One region of the Lysinibacillus sp. JK80 genome, then DNA from elsewhere that is predicted to be linked to it. Evidence: riboswitches for the same ligand, from Rfam matches in the RefSeq annotation. Region 1 holds a riboswitch; the other holds the start of a gene.
What was found. A riboswitch is a leader RNA that binds a small molecule or an ion and turns the genes downstream of it on or off. The one in region 1 is predicted to bind S-adenosylmethionine.
Positions count from the first base shown of each region.

Region 2: it holds a riboswitch for S-adenosylmethionine, as region 1 does, so the genes downstream of both, HXV90_RS18150 (methionine ABC transporter ATP-binding protein) here and metK (methionine adenosyltransferase) in region 1, are expected to answer to the same signal.

Region 1 is NZ_CP058997.1:3,455,762-3,463,954, forward strand. It holds gene HXV90_RS17265 (alanine/glycine:cation symporter family protein) at 1-723, opposite strand, end outside; gene HXV90_RS17270 (alpha/beta hydrolase) at 850-1,656, opposite strand; gene HXV90_RS17275 (gamma carbonic anhydrase) at 1,791-2,303, shown strand; gene metK (methionine adenosyltransferase) at 2,483-3,679, opposite strand; SAM riboswitch class I at 3,938-4,056, opposite strand; gene pckA (phosphoenolpyruvate carboxykinase (ATP)) at 4,450-6,036, shown strand; gene HXV90_RS17290 (alpha/beta hydrolase family protein) at 6,102-6,878, opposite strand; partial or broken gene HXV90_RS17295 (NUDIX domain-containing protein) at 6,862-7,328, opposite strand; gene HXV90_RS17300 (aminopeptidase) at 7,531-8,193, opposite strand, start outside.
Region 2 is NZ_CP058997.1:3,604,305-3,612,497, forward strand. It holds gene HXV90_RS18135 (response regulator) at 1-622, opposite strand, end outside; gene HXV90_RS18140 (MetQ/NlpA family ABC transporter substrate-binding protein) at 825-1,676, opposite strand; gene HXV90_RS18145 (methionine ABC transporter permease) at 1,745-2,413, opposite strand; gene HXV90_RS18150 (methionine ABC transporter ATP-binding protein) at 2,403-3,431, opposite strand; SAM riboswitch class I at 3,514-3,617, opposite strand; gene HXV90_RS18155 (thioredoxin family protein) at 3,674-3,985, opposite strand; gene HXV90_RS18160 (toprim domain-containing protein) at 4,000-4,341, opposite strand; gene gcvH (glycine cleavage system protein GcvH) at 4,433-4,813, opposite strand; gene HXV90_RS18170 (arsenate reductase family protein) at 4,895-5,251, opposite strand; gene HXV90_RS18175 (acyl-CoA dehydrogenase family protein) at 5,434-7,218, opposite strand; gene HXV90_RS18180 (acetyl-CoA C-acetyltransferase) at 7,345-8,193, opposite strand, start outside.

The sequences.
Region 1 (8,193 bases):
ACCAAATGCACTAGAAAAAATTAATCCGATAACTGTTGGTACTTGTGAAATATTCATAAAAATAATGACAATTGCCATAATGATATAAGCTAATGCCATAAATGGTACAATAATTTGAGCAGCGTTTGCAATTGATTTAATACCACCAATGATAATAGCACCTAGTAACACAACAATTATAAGTCCTGTGATCCATGTATCCAAACCGAAAGCGTTTTCAACAGCACCTGCGATGGCATTTGACTGCACACCAGGCATCAAAATTAACATTGCTATTAAAGCCGCCACAGCAAAAATTACTGCAAACCATTTTTGACCCATTCCTTTTTCTATGTAAAAGGCCGGTCCACCACGATATTCTGTATCTTTCTCTTCTTTATAGATTTGAGCTAATGTTGATTCTACATACGCGGTAGCCGCACCAATGAAAGCGATTGCCCACATCCAAAAGACAGCACCAGGTCCTCCCATTCCAATTGCTGTCGCAGTACCAGCAATATTACCTGTACCTACACGTCCTGATAATGCGATAGACATTGCTTGGAAAGAGGATATTCCCTTTTCCGATTTCTCCCCTTTAAACATTAAAACAAACATATCTTTAATGTGCCTTACCTGTAGGAACCTTGTGATAATTGAGAAAAATAACCCAATCAATAAGATACCATAAATAAACCATGGTCCCCATAAAATACCATTCAACTTCTCCACAATTACATCCATTTTACCCCTCCAATTTAAAATACCTTACTTTAGATCATTATAGTATTACACTTTTCAGAAAATTACAATATTATTTTTGAGTAACAATATTTAAGTAAGTAACCTAGTAAATGGAAGGGGATAAACCTATTTAATTATATAACCAATTCTTCGAAGAGCATTATTAATAAAATCTCGTGTATACATATAAATTTCTTCGCGCTCTCCCTCATGAAATAAATTATGATAACAATTTGCCCATTCTTTAAACTGAAATTCTGTGAATTCCTGTTGATGAAGCCAATTTCGGGTTTGGCGAGTGTCCGTAATTTTATCCTTCTCAGCTGTCATAATTAGCATAGGCATATTAGGCATTTCACCTTTAGGCAGCATCACTAAATTTTTCATCATTTGCTGAAGTTCTCGATACCATTTCACAGAAACAACAGACATGAGCGGTACATCATCTTTCATTTCTTCTCTGCCTTCAACACTACGCGTTAATTTCTCTAATGTAATATCATGTGTCAACTTAACATTGGCTGTTAACGCACTTAGACTTGTTAAAGCATTTGTTAATTTACCTGGTAATAGCTTTAGTTGCAACCAAGGTGATGTTAAAATAATGCCTGCACATTCATATTGTCTCTTTTGCAGTGTATGGAGGATTAATGTTGCACCTAGTCCATGCCCTATTACAAAGGTTGGTAAATTATATGAAAAAGCATTTTCAATCAGGTTTCGTGTATACTTATTGTACAATTTGAAGTCTTCATCATGGACTCTAGCAAATCTTGCATTACCACCATGATTCGGTAAATCCCCCATGACTATGTGGAAGCCTTCTAATCTTAATTTCTCTATCAGCCATGCATACCAACGGTGATTTTCATAAGCACCATGAAGAATAGCAATCACAGCTTTTGCTTGTCCATCAGCTTCCCATTTCCACATTTACATAGTCCTCCTAAAAAATAATTACACTTTGATTATATCGAAATAAATAGCACATTTTAATTTTATATTTCCATAAAGTTGCGTATTTGATACGATAATACTACATTATAGAAAGAAAAGAGGCGATTTTCATGATTTATCCATTTAAAGATAAAACGCCAAAGATCGATCCGTCTGTTTTCATTGCTGATTACGCAACTGTTACGGGCGACGTAACAATTGGCGCCGAAACAACCATTTGGTTTAATACGGTTATTCGTGGTGATGTTTCCCCAACGATTATCGGTAAACGTGTCAGTATTCAGGATCTTTGCTGTTTACACCAAAGCCCAAAATATCCGCTCATTATTGAAGATGAGGTAACAGTTGGACACCAAGTCACTTTACATAGTTGTACAATTCGCAAAAATGCCTTAATTGGTATGGGATCCATTATTTTAGACGGAGCTGAGATTGGAGAAGGTGCATTTATTGGAGCTGGAAGCCTAGTACCTCCTGGTAAAGTCATTCCTCCAAATAGTTTAGCATTAGGTCGTCCAGCAAAAGTTGTCCGAGAATTAAATGCTGAAGATAAAGAGGATATGGAACGCATCGTACGAGAATACGCAGAAAAAGGTCAATATTATAAATCACTTCAGAAATAAATAACCTACACAAAAAATCAATACTAACGAAAAAATCCCTCGCGTTTTCGTGTACCGAATATGTTCACGAATCCTAGCGAGGTATTTTTGTAAAAAAAACAAAAGGAGCAATGTTGCTCCTTTGTTTATTAATACATTAGAATAATTTTCTAATGACTTCATTACTTTAGTTCAATAGTTTATAAACGTGCTTTTTCTCGTAGCGCGTCTGCTTTATCAATTTGCTCCCATGGTACATTTAAATCTGTACGACCAAAATGTCCATACGCAGCAGTTTGTTTATAAATTGGACGACGAAGATCAAGCATTTTAATGATACCTGCTGGGCGTAGATCGAATAGCTCGCGTACCCATTCAACGATCTCGCTTTCTTTCACTCTACCTGTGCCAAATGTATCGACAGCAATGGAAACAGGCTGAGCAACGCCAATCGCATAGGCAAGTTGCACTTCAGCACGTTCTGCTAAGCCAGCTGCTACGATGTTTTTCGCTACATAACGTGCTGCATATGCCGCCGAACGGTCTACCTTGGTTGCATCCTTACCTGAGAAGGCACCACCACCGTGACGTGCATAACCACCGTATGTATCAACAATGATTTTACGTCCTGTTAATCCAGCATCACCTTTTGGCCCACCAATTACAAAACGGCCAGTTGGATTGATGAAGTATTTCGTATTAGCATCTAATAATTCACTTGGTACGACTGGTGCAATAACAAATTCTTTTAAATCTGCTTGAATTTGTTCAAGTGTTGCTTCTTCATCATGCTGTGTTGAAATAACAATTGTATCCACGCGAACCGGTACATTATTGTCATCATATTCAATCGTTACTTGCGTTTTACCATCAGGACGTAAATAGGCAAGTTCACCTGATTTACGTACTTCTGTTAAACGGCGTGCTAATTTGTGTGCCAAGCTAATTGGTAATGGCATTAGCTCTGGTGTTTCATTACATGCATAGCCAAACATTAAGCCTTGGTCACCAGCACCAATTGCTTCAATATCAGCATCTGTCATAGAGCCTTCACGTGCCTCTAATGCCTGATCAACACCTTGAGCAATATCAGGTGATTGTTCACCAATTGCCACAAGCACCGCTAAGTTCTCAGCATCAAAGCCATATTTACCTCGTGTATAGCCAATTTCAGCTACAGTGTCACGAACAATACCTTTAATATCCACATAAGTAGAAGTAGTAATTTCTCCTGCTACTAATACTAATCCTGTTGTTACAGTTGTTTCACACGCTACACGTGCATTTGGATCTTCTGCTAAAATAGCATCTAAAATGGCATCCGAGATTTGGTCACAAATCTTATCTGGATGTCCTTCTGTTACACTCTCTGATGTAAACAGTCGACGGTTTGTCATTTGGTTTTCCTCCTAAATACTCTTACAATAAGTAGTTGTGTATGAATACGGTACTCATTACCCATGTCAAGTCCGCTCCTAAGGATTGAACTCTCAAGCCGTTACTGCTGCTTTTAACACGAGGATTTCGAAAGATCCGTCATTATAATAAGGAAAGAACTACATATACTTACCTTTACATTGAATTTTAACAATAAAAAAATCCTTTTCTCACGTTACTTTACATGAGGAAAGGAATAATGACTGCGTAACCTTTCACTCTTATCGTTCAAGGGATGTTCCCTTGCATCAGGTTGGCACCAACGCATGTCGTGAAATAGTTCATGCAGGTTGCCGGGTTTCACAGGGCCTGACCCTCCACCAGCTCGGGATAAGAGTATCCGTTCAATCTCATGTTACTGAAAAGGTCGAACGTTGTCAAATATTTTCTTATGTATTACTGTATAGAAAGGAAAGAACGAACTTATTACACAAAAACTTTTCATACTTGGATGATGATGTAAATAGAAGCAAATTAATCCCTACAACATACCTAGCTACTTGTGGTAACATATGTGTGGCTCAATTTTCGTGCCTAATTACAGTAGGATTGATGGTATTCTACTCGAAAAACATTATTTTTTGTCAGTTTATTGAAAAGTGGTAAAAACTCTAAAATAATTTCTTAATTAGTATAGATTATTTAAGCAATTGTGTTATACTATTTTTGAAATTAAGAAAAAATCCCTCTAAATCAAGGGAATACTATAAAAAAGGATGGTATTTAATCGATGAATTCAGTAGAAATTGCAAACGAACTGAAGGAATTATTAAACGGCGGTAACATTAATGTTCAACTTTCAGTACCACAATTAGCAGAAAAAGCTACATCTCGTGGTGAAGCAATGTTAACAGTAGATGGCGCAGTTCGTGCAGAAACTGGCAAATACACTGGTCGTTCACCTAAAGATAAATATACGGTAGAAGAAGAAAGCACAAAAGATCAAATTGACTGGGGTAAAGTCAACCAACCGATTTCTTCTGAAGTGTTCGATAACCTATATGTAAAAGTAATAAAATATTTAAAAGAACGTGACGAGTTATTCGTATTCAAGGGCTTTGCAGGTGCTGACAAAGACTCACAATTAAGCATTCAAGTTATCAATGAATACGCATGGCACAATCTTTTTGCTCATCAATTATTTATCCGTCCAACAGCAGATGAATTAGCTTCTCATGTTGCCGACTTCACTGTCATCTCAGCTCCTAACTTTAAAGCAGATCCTGCGGTTGATGGTACTGCTTCTGAAACATTCATCATCGTATCACTTGAAAAGAAAATTATTTTAATTGGTGGTACAGAATATGCTGGTGAAATGAAAAAATCTATCTTTGGTATCATGAACTATTTATTACCACAACAAGGTATTCTTTCAATGCACTGCTCAGCAAACGTTGGTGAAGCTGGCGATGTAGCGTTATTCTTCGGTCTATCTGGTACTGGTAAAACGACGTTATCAGCTGATCCTGATCGTAAGCTAATCGGTGACGATGAACACGGTTGGTCTGATAATGGTGTATTCAACATTGAGGGTGGTTGCTATGCAAAAACAATCAACCTTTCTGCTGAAAAAGAACCAGAAATCTACAATGCAATCCGCTTCGGCTCTGTATTAGAAAACGTAGCTGTTGATCCAGAAACTCGTATTTGTGACTATGATGATGGTTCGCTAACAGAAAATACACGTGTAGCTTATCCAATCCAATACATCGAAAATATCGTTGATCCTTCTGTTGCAGGTCATCCAAAAACAATCATCTTCCTAACAGCTGATGCATTTGGCGTGTTACCTCCAATCAGTAAATTAACAAAAGAACAAGCGATGTATCACTTCCTAAGCGGGTTCACTTCTAAACTTGCTGGAACTGAACGTGGTGTGACTGAGCCAGAACCAGTATTCTCTACTTGCTTCGGGTCTCCATTCCTTCCACTTCCTGCAACAGTATACGCAGAAATGTTAGGACAAAAAATTGACGAGCACGGTGCACAGGTATACTTAGTAAACACTGGTTGGACTGGTGGCGAATATGGCACAGGTAGCCGTATGAAACTGTCTTACACACGTACAATGGTCCGTGCAGCAATCGATGGTAAATTAGCAGATGTTGAAACAACACAAGATGCTGTGTTTGGTTTACACATTCCAACAGCAGTTGAAGGCGTACCTTCAGAAGTGTTAAATCCTCGTGAAGCTTGGGCAGATAAAGCTGCATACGATGCAAAAGCTGCTGAGCTTGCAGGCTTATTCAACGAAAACTTCAAGAAATTCTCAAACGTTTCTGAAGCCATCACTACACTTGGTGGTCCATTAAAATAACGTCTATATAAAAGACAAAGGGAACAATTTATTCGTTCCCTTTGTCTTTTTGTTTTCTCTATGCTTTATTGTTGTTTCATCCACTTGCAAAGAGCACGGACAGTTTCACGATTTTTTGCTGGTGGATATTGATGTGCATAGTTAAGATCATACCAAGTTTCGAATGATTTATTTGCTTCCTCTAAAAAAAATGCCAATTGTCTGGCATGTTCAATATCCACATTTTCATCACGATAGCCATGAATGATAAGAACGGGAGCTGTTATACGCTCTATCTCAAAAAGTGGTGTTCTTGCATCATACGCTTCTGGTACACGATTAGGTGTTCCTCCAATAACACGCTTCATCATTCTGCGCATATCTGTACGTTCCCAATAAGTGGCCGTTGCATCAGAAACACCTGCCCATGTTACAACAGAAGTAATATCCCTTCTTAAAATAGCTGTCCACAGAGCCATAATACCACCTCGTGAAAAACCAAAAACATGGATATTGTCATTGCAGAATTGTTTGAGTACATCTACGGCATAGACCGCATCGTAACGGTCTGCCCCTGCAAACTCGTCACGCCCCTCTCCCCCACGATTCCCACGATAGTATGGGGCAAATACGATAAAGCCCTGCGCCGCAAATTGTGCAATACGAGATGGTCTTACCATCCCAATGCTTTGCATGCCGCCTCTTAAATATAAAAAGCCATCATATGTACCTTCAGTCTTTGGCTCTGCTAATAATCCTTTTATACGTAAGCCCTGTGAAAGATAGGTTATTTCCGTTAAACGTATAGCTGGATTTGGTGAAGGATAGGGGCGTTTTTCGATAATATCACCATTGTGTGTCACGATGTTTCAGCTCCTCCAGCATTTTCTTCATCCCCTCATCCTTCATGTGAAAACTCAAGTTAGGATGCTGAGCAAATTCTTCATCGGTTAACCAAAGCATGCCTGACGTTTCTAAATCAAATTCTATATCCTCTTGCGCTAAAAATTGTGCAGTGAAAACGGATTTACAAAAACGATTTCATCATACACTGCATACTCTGCAAACCATTGAAGATTCTTCACATGAACACCTGTCTCTTCAAAAACTTCTCGAATAGCCGCCTCCTCTAAGGTTTCCCCTTCTTCTAATTTCCCTCCTGGCACTTCTACACCACGTCGTTTATGGACAGTACATAACCATTTATTTTCATGCTTTAAAAGGACAAGGACGTGTTTAGGTTCTACTTTAAATTCGCCTCTTGTAAAACTCAAATCTACTTGTAGGCCATGTAAATCTGTAAATGTTAACATCTCTTCAACCTCACGTTCTTTCTTGTTGCAAAACAAAAGTTACTTTCTTTATCATTACTTCTATTTTATGGACGGAATTTAATCATCATCCCTATTCCTATCTATATTAACTATATTGTAAACCTACAATGACAAGCAACCCTAAGCTACAGTCTTGTAAAGCATGAAAAAAAGCGTGCTTCATAGGAAGACACGCTTTTCTTTAGATTACTTGCTGACCGTCAAAATAGACGATAGGACTTTTCACAACACAATCAATATGAACATCTGACGCATTGGCTCCACCAAATGGCGCATTACTGCCAAAAGCGATATGGATGGTCCCATACACCTTCTCATCCTCTAATACATTGCCACATAGGATAGCACTTTTATTGGCTCCGATGCCAAACTCTGCAATGACTCTACCATTGCCTTCACCAAGTAATGCCAGTAGTCGTGGACCATCAGGACCGATTGCTTCTTCTAAGCGACCATTCTTTATTTTTAATAATAATGGCTCCTTTAAGACACCAATATTAGCAATAGAGCCATCTACTAATATCTCTCCATTCGCAGATGTTTCTATTGGTGCAATATACGATTCTCCTGAAGGAATATTCCCGTACTCACCAGGTTGACGAATAACCCCTGTGGACTGAATTCCGAAACGGCCGTCTACACTAAACGTCAGCTCATGACCATCCTTGACAATACGAATATCTTTTGTCGTATTAAGTAAAAGGACATATTTTTCTACCGTAGCTTCGATCTCCTGTGCATCTGCATGAAGGGCACCTTGCTCCAGCATCTCCAATGTTACCCCTGGCATTGTTGCTACACGTCCACCCTTTTCACAGGCATGTTTACGAGCCAGTGTATGTGT
Region 2 (8,193 bases), 150 kb from region 1:
TATAATCATCCGATTGTAAAAAGCTATAGCCATCCTCATAAACCTTTACATCTAAAGAAAAATAAGGGATATTTATTTGGTTAAGCGTTGACTCTAATACTTGTCTAAAAATTGCGTTTTGCTCAATAATACTAACTTTCACTAATTCAGTTGGTTGCTCACAGTAATCCTTTACCTCTGCTATACTCCATGTTAATTGCTCATCCCCTGATAACATCTGTTTATTTTTATTTAACAGCTCTTCAAAAATAACGTTATTATTTCTTATTTCTGTTATAGAGGCCTTTAATGCAATCTGTTGGAACTTTCGTTCTGCTTTTAAGATGGCAAATATTCGTTTTAAAAACGCCCTAGCTTCTACATCACTACTTTGTAAAAAGAAGATGCCCCAATGATCTCCGTCGGATAATTGAAAAAGCAAGTCTGTCTTGCGTATTTTTGATTGTAAAAACGAGGTAACTTGATCATTCACATTTTCATTCAGTTGTGTAGCATTAGCTGTTTTTAAAAAGACTGCTGTTATAGTAAGGCGTGATCTAATCACACTTTCTCGCCATATTTTAAAGTAGCGCTCTACTTCATGTTCTTGCATGATGTCATGGGTGAATTTTATATCATTCATTAGAATCACTCCATCTAGTTTTTTCTTATTATTACTTTCTATCATTTATTTCGTAGATTAACAACATTACTATAGTAATAAATGTGACTAAACAATAAATAGACGTCATAAAAAATACATAGTTTCTCATCAATTTAACTACAAATAAAAAAGAGTACATAAGTCGTTAAACTTATGTACCCTTTTATAAAATTTTTAATTCTTATTTTACCGGTACTACTGCACCTTTCCACTCTTCTAAAATGAAGTCTTGGATTTCTTTAGATGTTAATACTTCTAATAATTTTTTATTTTCAGGTTTTGATTCATCACCTGCACGTACAGCGATGATGTTAACATATGGAGATTCTTTATCTTCAAGAGAAATAGCATCTTCAATTGGGTTTAAACCGTTATCGATGGCAAAGTTAGAATTGATAAGTACTGCATCGCCTTCATCGTTTTCGTACATTTGTACAAGCATTTCTGGGGCAGTATTTGCATCGAATTTAAAGTTTTTAGGATTTTCTTCAATATCCTTTAATTCTGCTGCTGTTTTATCAATGCCTTCTTTTAATTTGATTAAGCCTTTAGCCTCTAACAATGACAGCATACGACCATGGTCAGATACTGAATTAGAAAGTAAAATTGTTGCGCCTTCAGGCAGGTCTTCTAACGTTTTATATTTTTTAGAGTAAATACCGATTGGTTCAATATGAACGCCACCTGCATTAACGAAATCATAGCCATTGTCTTTAATTTGTAGCTCTAAGTAAGGAATGTGCTGGAAATAGTTTGCATCAATATCTTTTGACTCTAAATCTTGGTTTGGTAGAACATAATCTGTATACGTTTCAATTTCAAGGTCTATGCCTTCTTTAGCTAAGATCGGTTTTGCTTTTTCTAAAATAACTGCGTGCGGTGTATTAGAAGCACCTACTTTTAATGTTACGTTTTCTTTGTTATCTGTTTGATCGCCAGATGCTGATTTTTCATCTTCTTTTTTATCTGTACCGCAAGCTACTAATGCTAGTACAAGTATTGATAAAAATAATCCTGCTAATAACTTTTTCATTTATGACACTCCCTTGTATTTGTTTTAAATATGTTAGCGGTAAAAACCGGAATAACCCCTTTTTCTTGCTAGCGTTTATCAATTTTTTCAGTAATTAAATCACCAATCCATTGAATAATAAATACGACTACTAAGATCAAAATAGTTGCCATTAATGTCACATCTTGGCGATTTCGCTGGAAGCCGTCTAAGAAAGCTAAGTTACCAAGACCACCTGCACCAATAATTCCTGCCATCGCTGTATAACCTACAAGAGCAACAGCCGTTACAGTGATACCAGAAATCAAAGCTGGTAATGATTCCGGAACCAATACTTTCCAAATAATTGTAGAAGTTTTTGCTCCCATTGAACGGGCTGCTTCAATCACACCTTTATCAATTTCACGTAACGCAATTAATACCATACGAGCATAAAACGGTGCTGCACCGATAATTAAAGCAGGTAACGCCGCATTGGCACCGCGAATTGTACCTAGTAAAAACTTCGTAAATGGAATTAATAAAATAATTAATACGATAAATGGAATGGAACGGAAAATATTAACGAGTGATCCTGTTAAAAAGTTAACGATTTTATTTGCCCATAACTGATTGGGGCTAGTTAGAAATAGAACAATACCAATGACTAACCCAAGAATAAATGTCACAACCGTTGATATAGCTGTCATGTATAAAGTTTCATACGTAGCTTGCCACATATTTTCCCAGTCTACATTCGGAAAGAGATTAGTTAGCATTTTCAATCACCTCCGTCTGTACTTCCACTGTATTTAAATAACGAAGGGCTTCAGTGACATTTGTCTGAGAGCCATCAATTTGCACAATCAATGTACCATATGCACCATTTTTTGTTTGTGAAATATTTCCGTGAACAATACTTACTTCTACATCAAATTGTTTCACAAGATGTGAGATGACAGGCTGTTCTGTTTTTTCACCAACAAAAATCAATTTGACAAGTTGTCCAGTTGGATAGTTTGTTTTAATTTGTGCTACCGTATCTTGTGTTTCCTTAGTGTCGGTAATTTGAGATACAAACTTCTTAGTAATAGCCGCCTGTGGGGCTTGGAAGACTTGTAATACCTCACCACGTTCCACAATTTCGCCTGCCTCCATCACCGCTACACGATGACAAATTTTGCGGATGACATGCATTTCGTGGGTAATCAGGACGATTGTTAAGCCTAAGCGTTCATTTATATCTACGAGTAAATCAAGAATGGCATCCGTTGTTTCAGGGTCAAGTGCGGATGTCGCCTCATCACATAGTAAAACCTCTGGATTATTCGCTAATGCACGTGCAATTCCTACACGCTGCTTTTGTCCCCCGGAAAGCTGGGATGGATATGCCTTATCGCGCCCTTCTAAGCCTACAAGGGCAATTAATTCCTTCACACGCGCTTCACGTTGAGCCTTTGGGAAGCCTGCGATTTCTAAAGGGAATGCAATATTTTCGGCAACTGTTCTTGACCAAAGTAAATTAAAATGCTGGAAAATCATACTTACCTTTTGTCTAGCTGCTCTAAGCTTTTGCCCTTTTATCGATGAAAATTCTTGATTGTTCACCGTTACTGTTCCTGCTGTCGGTTTCTCTAAACCGTTTAATAAACGAATCATGGTACTTTTACCAGCACCACTATAGCCGATAATGCCAAAAATTTCACCTTTATTAATAGTAAGGTTGACGTCTTTGACTGCCGTTAATTCGCCATTTGCTGTTTTGTATTTCTTTGTAATATTTTGAAGCTGGATCATAGCGAATACTCCTTTTCTCATATAGAAAACCCCTTCACTCACAGACAAGTAGAAGGGGTCACGTATGATACGTTAAACCGTTCTCTCATCTTTCAAAGAAAAATCTTTGGGTGATTTGGCACCTTTTCACATTGTGATGGTTGCCGGGCTTCATAGGGCACTTCCCTCCGCCACTCTTCATAAGAGTTCGATATATTTAATGTTTTAATAATATATTTGATACTTTACCACGCTAGTAAAGTTCAGTCAATTGATTTTTTTAACAATTCATATAAAAATGGTACGGATTGAAAAGCATAAATCTTTTCTGTCACTTTTCCGCCATCACTGATGAGTAGACAGGGAACACTTTCAATTTGATGCTCATAAGCTATGTGTTCCAAAAAGTTGATATTTGCTTTACCCATTTGTAGCTGTGGCAGTAATTGCTCAATAATGGACATCATTTTAGATGCCACTGCACACGTTCCACACATCGGTGTATATAAATAAAATGCAGTTTTCTCTCCCGACTGTTTAGCCGCTTCCCACTGCTCTATTGACCATTCTTCCATTTACTCACGCAACCTTACAAAATATATTCATTATGGATTGAAAAATGTGCACGCAGTAAAATCATTGCTAGCACTTTTCTTGGTGTCGTTTCTACTTCCTTGTATGTTGGCATTGTGCGCAGATGCTCAGCCTCTGGATAATGTCTGTCCATTAATGCACGTAGCTTATCACCAGAAGTATCTGCATCAAAAAAAGTAAATAGCTCACAGCCCTCATAGGGATCCAGTAGTTCTTCTAATTGATGCACACCAATTGTACCATTCGTACATAGTATTGTAACATTCTCATTCAAAATAGGCTCAATTTGTAGCTTATCTGAGCGCCCTTCTACTATCAAGCATTTTCCCTCGAACATTACGCCACCTCCATTTAGAGATCCCCACTTATAAGTCATTATATAACAAAAAACGCCGGTAGTTTCCGACGTTTTTCGATTATGGCTTGTCTTATTCAGCGATCATTTCTTCGTATTGCTCTGCTGTCATTAGTTTCTCAACTTCTGATGCGTCAGCAGGCTCAACAACGATCATCCATGCTTTTTCATATGGTGATTCATTAACGAATTCTGGGCTATCTTCTAAATCTGCATTTACTTCAACTACAGTACCTGAGATTGGTGCATATAATTCAGAAACAGTTTTTACTGATTCTACGCTACCGAATGGATCATCTGTTTTGATTTCGTCGCCAACTTGTGGAAGCTCAACGAATACGATATCTCCTAATTCAGATTGTGCGAAGTGAGTAATACCAATACGTACTTTTCCATCTTCTACTTTTACCCATTCATGTTCTTCAGAGTATCGTAAGTCTTTAGGTGTGCTCATGCAAAAAACCCCTCCATAAATATGTAATATATTCACTTTCAGTGTGCCATACTTCTCCTATAAATACAAGGTTTAATACGGTTATTTCCAAGCTTGCTCAAAATCTACTTCTTTAAAACCTAAAGTAACTTTTTTTCCATCTGTCACGATGGGACGTTTAATTAACATGCCATCTGAAGCAAGTAGCTCAAGCTGCTCATCCTCCGTCATTTCTGCTAACTTGTCCTTTAAACCAAGCTCACGATATTTCATGCCTGAGGTATTAAAAAATTTCTTCAAAGGCTGTCCACTAGCTTGCCAAATAGCTGTTAATTCTTCTTTAGTGGGAGGTTGCTCTGCGATATGTACCTCTTCATAGGAAACCTCATGCTCATTTAACCACTTCTGTGCCTTTTTACATGTTGTACATTTCGGATAATGGAAAAATTGAATCGTCATTACAATGCTCCTCTTCTGTCTTTTTCTGTAGTATACCATCATAGTTGTTTTCAATGGTGAACTTCACTCTTTTTTGTAAGTTTATCCACCAGTTGTGCAAATTTATCCGCTCCTTTTACAATTATCCATCTCATAAAAAAACCTAGCTATCTTTTGCAGATAGCTAGGTTAAATTTGCACTATTAAACAATATATTTTTCTGCATCAATTAATTTAACGGAAGCCTCACGCTTCTTCGCAATTAAATTATATGGATTATTACGCGTTAGCTTACGCAGTGCAGATAATGTCATACGGGCTGCATCGCCATCCGCTGAAGCAAGAATTGTGTCTTTTGCTTCTTTTTCGATTTCTGCGAATGCTTCTTGGCAGAAAATTTGTGTGTATAGCAATTTTTGATGTGCTTTTTCAGCACCGTCACGAGCAATTGCTTTTTCTGTACGTAAGACAGCTGATTCCATTGCAAATAATTGGTTAGCTATATTCGCAATGTTTACCAATACTTCTTGCTCTTGATCAAGTTTTGCACCAAAGCGTTGTGCTGCTAATCCTGCAGCTAATACAGCAATCTTCTTGGCATTTTTCACTAAATATTTTTCTTGTGCTAACGGCTCTGTACCGATTTCCTCTGGCATTAGCATAAGCAGCTCTTGCTGTAAATTTTGAGCAACTTGTAATAATGGCAGCTCACCTTTTAGAGCCTTTTTCATAAATGTACCAGGTACAATCATGCGGTTAATTTCGTTTGTACCTTCAAAAATTCGATTAATACGAGAATCACGGTAAATACGCTCTACCTCATACTCAGCCATAAAGCCATAACCGCCATGAAGTTGTACTGCTTCATCTGCAATATAGTCTAATGTTTCTGAACCGAATACTTTGGCAATAGAGCATTCAATAGCATATTCAGCAATCGCACCTGCAATCACTTTTCCTTGCTTTTGCTCTTCAGGGCTTAACTGACTTAAGCGGTCCTCAAATAGACCAACCGTACGATAGTTTAATGATTCTGATGCATACAGTTGAGAAGCCATTGTAGATAATTTCTCTTTTGTCAGATTGAAATCAGAAAGCTTTGTTTTAAATTGCTGACGTTGGTTTGTATACTGAATAGCTAACTCCAATGCACGCTTCGATCCGCCAATTGTGCCCACGCCTAGTTTATAACGACCAATGTTTAAAATATTGAACGCAATGATATGACCACGACCAATTTCGCCTAATAGATTTTCTACAGGTACTTCCGCATCTTCCAATACTAATGTACGAGTTGATGATGATTTAATCCCCATTTTCTTTTCTTCAGGGCCAACTGAAACACCATTGTAGGCACGTTCTACGATAAAGGCAGAGAATTTATCGCCATCAATTTTTGCGTAGACAACAAATACATCAGCAAAGCCTGCATTCGTAATCCACTGTTTTTCCCCATTTAAAATATAATGTGTGCCAGCTTCATTTAATTTGGCAGTCGTTTTTGCACCTAGAGCATCTGAACCTGAACCTGGCTCTGTTAATGCATAGGCAGCGATTAATTCACCTGAAGCAAGCTTAGGTAAGTATTTTTTCTTTTGATCTTCATTACCGAATAAAACAATTGGTAATGACCCAATTCCAACGTGAGCACCATGTGTGATAGAGAAACCACCTGCAACAGACATTTTTTCAGCGATTAAAGCTGAAGAAACTTTGTCTAATCCTAGCCCATCGTATTCTTCAGGCACGTCTGCTCCAAGTAAGCCTAATTCGCCTGCACTTTTTAGGAGACGCACTGAATGCTCAAATTCATGGTGCTCTAAATTTTCAACTACTGGTAAAACTTCATTTGCTACGTATTCCTCTGTTGTTTTAGCAATCATTTTATGCTCGTCAGTGAAATCTTCCGGTGTAAATACACGATCTAATTCCACATCTTCAATAAGAAATCCGCCGCCTTTAATGAAATCAGTTGTTTTTTCAGTCATGATTAATTCCTCCCAATATATCTTTTTGTTAGTTGATTCCCCTAATGATCATATATAGAAAAGCTTGATGTATACAATGTTCGGAGGCAACCGTAAACAGTACACCTCAAGCTGATCTAGCAAAATTTATAGAATTTCAAATACGCCAGCAGCACCCATGCCGCCACCAATACACATTGTCACGACGCCATATTTCTTCCCTTGACGCTTCAATTCATGAATTAGCTTTAAAGTTAAAATAGCTCCCGTTGCGCCTAATGGATGACCTAATGCAATCGCTCCACCATTGACATTGACTTTCTCTTGGTCGATGCCTAAATGACGTACCACCTGTAATGACTGTGAAGCAAACGCTTCATTAATTTCCCATAAATCAATATCATCGATGGATAAGCCTGCAATTTCCAACGCTTTTGGCACTGCCACGATAGGCCCGATACCCATTACTTCAGGGGGTACACCGCCTACTGCAAAGCCTAGGAATTTTGCCATTGGTGTCAGTCCTTGCTTGTCAGCTTCTTCACGATCCATTACTAGTACAGCTGCTGCACCATCGGAAGTTTGAGAGGCATTCCCCGCCGTTACACTGCCTTTTACATGGAAAGCTGGACGCAATTTTGCTAAACCTTCAACTGATGTACCTGGACGTACACCTTCATCCATACTGAATGTGAATTTTTTTACTTGTGGTTTATTGTTATCGTCTACGTAATGCTGTTCCACTTCGATTGGTACAATTTCATCATTGAATTTACCTTCTTTAATTGCCTTTTCAGCAAGCGTGTGCGAGCGAACAGCAAAAGCATCTTGATCTTCACGACTAACATTATATTGACGAGCTACTTCCTCAGCTGTATGTCCCATGCCCATATAATATTGTGGAGCCGTTTCCGCTAAAGTCGGATTTAAACGTGGTGTATTCCCTACCATCGGCACCATACTCATGGATTCTACACCACCAGCAAGAATGGCCTT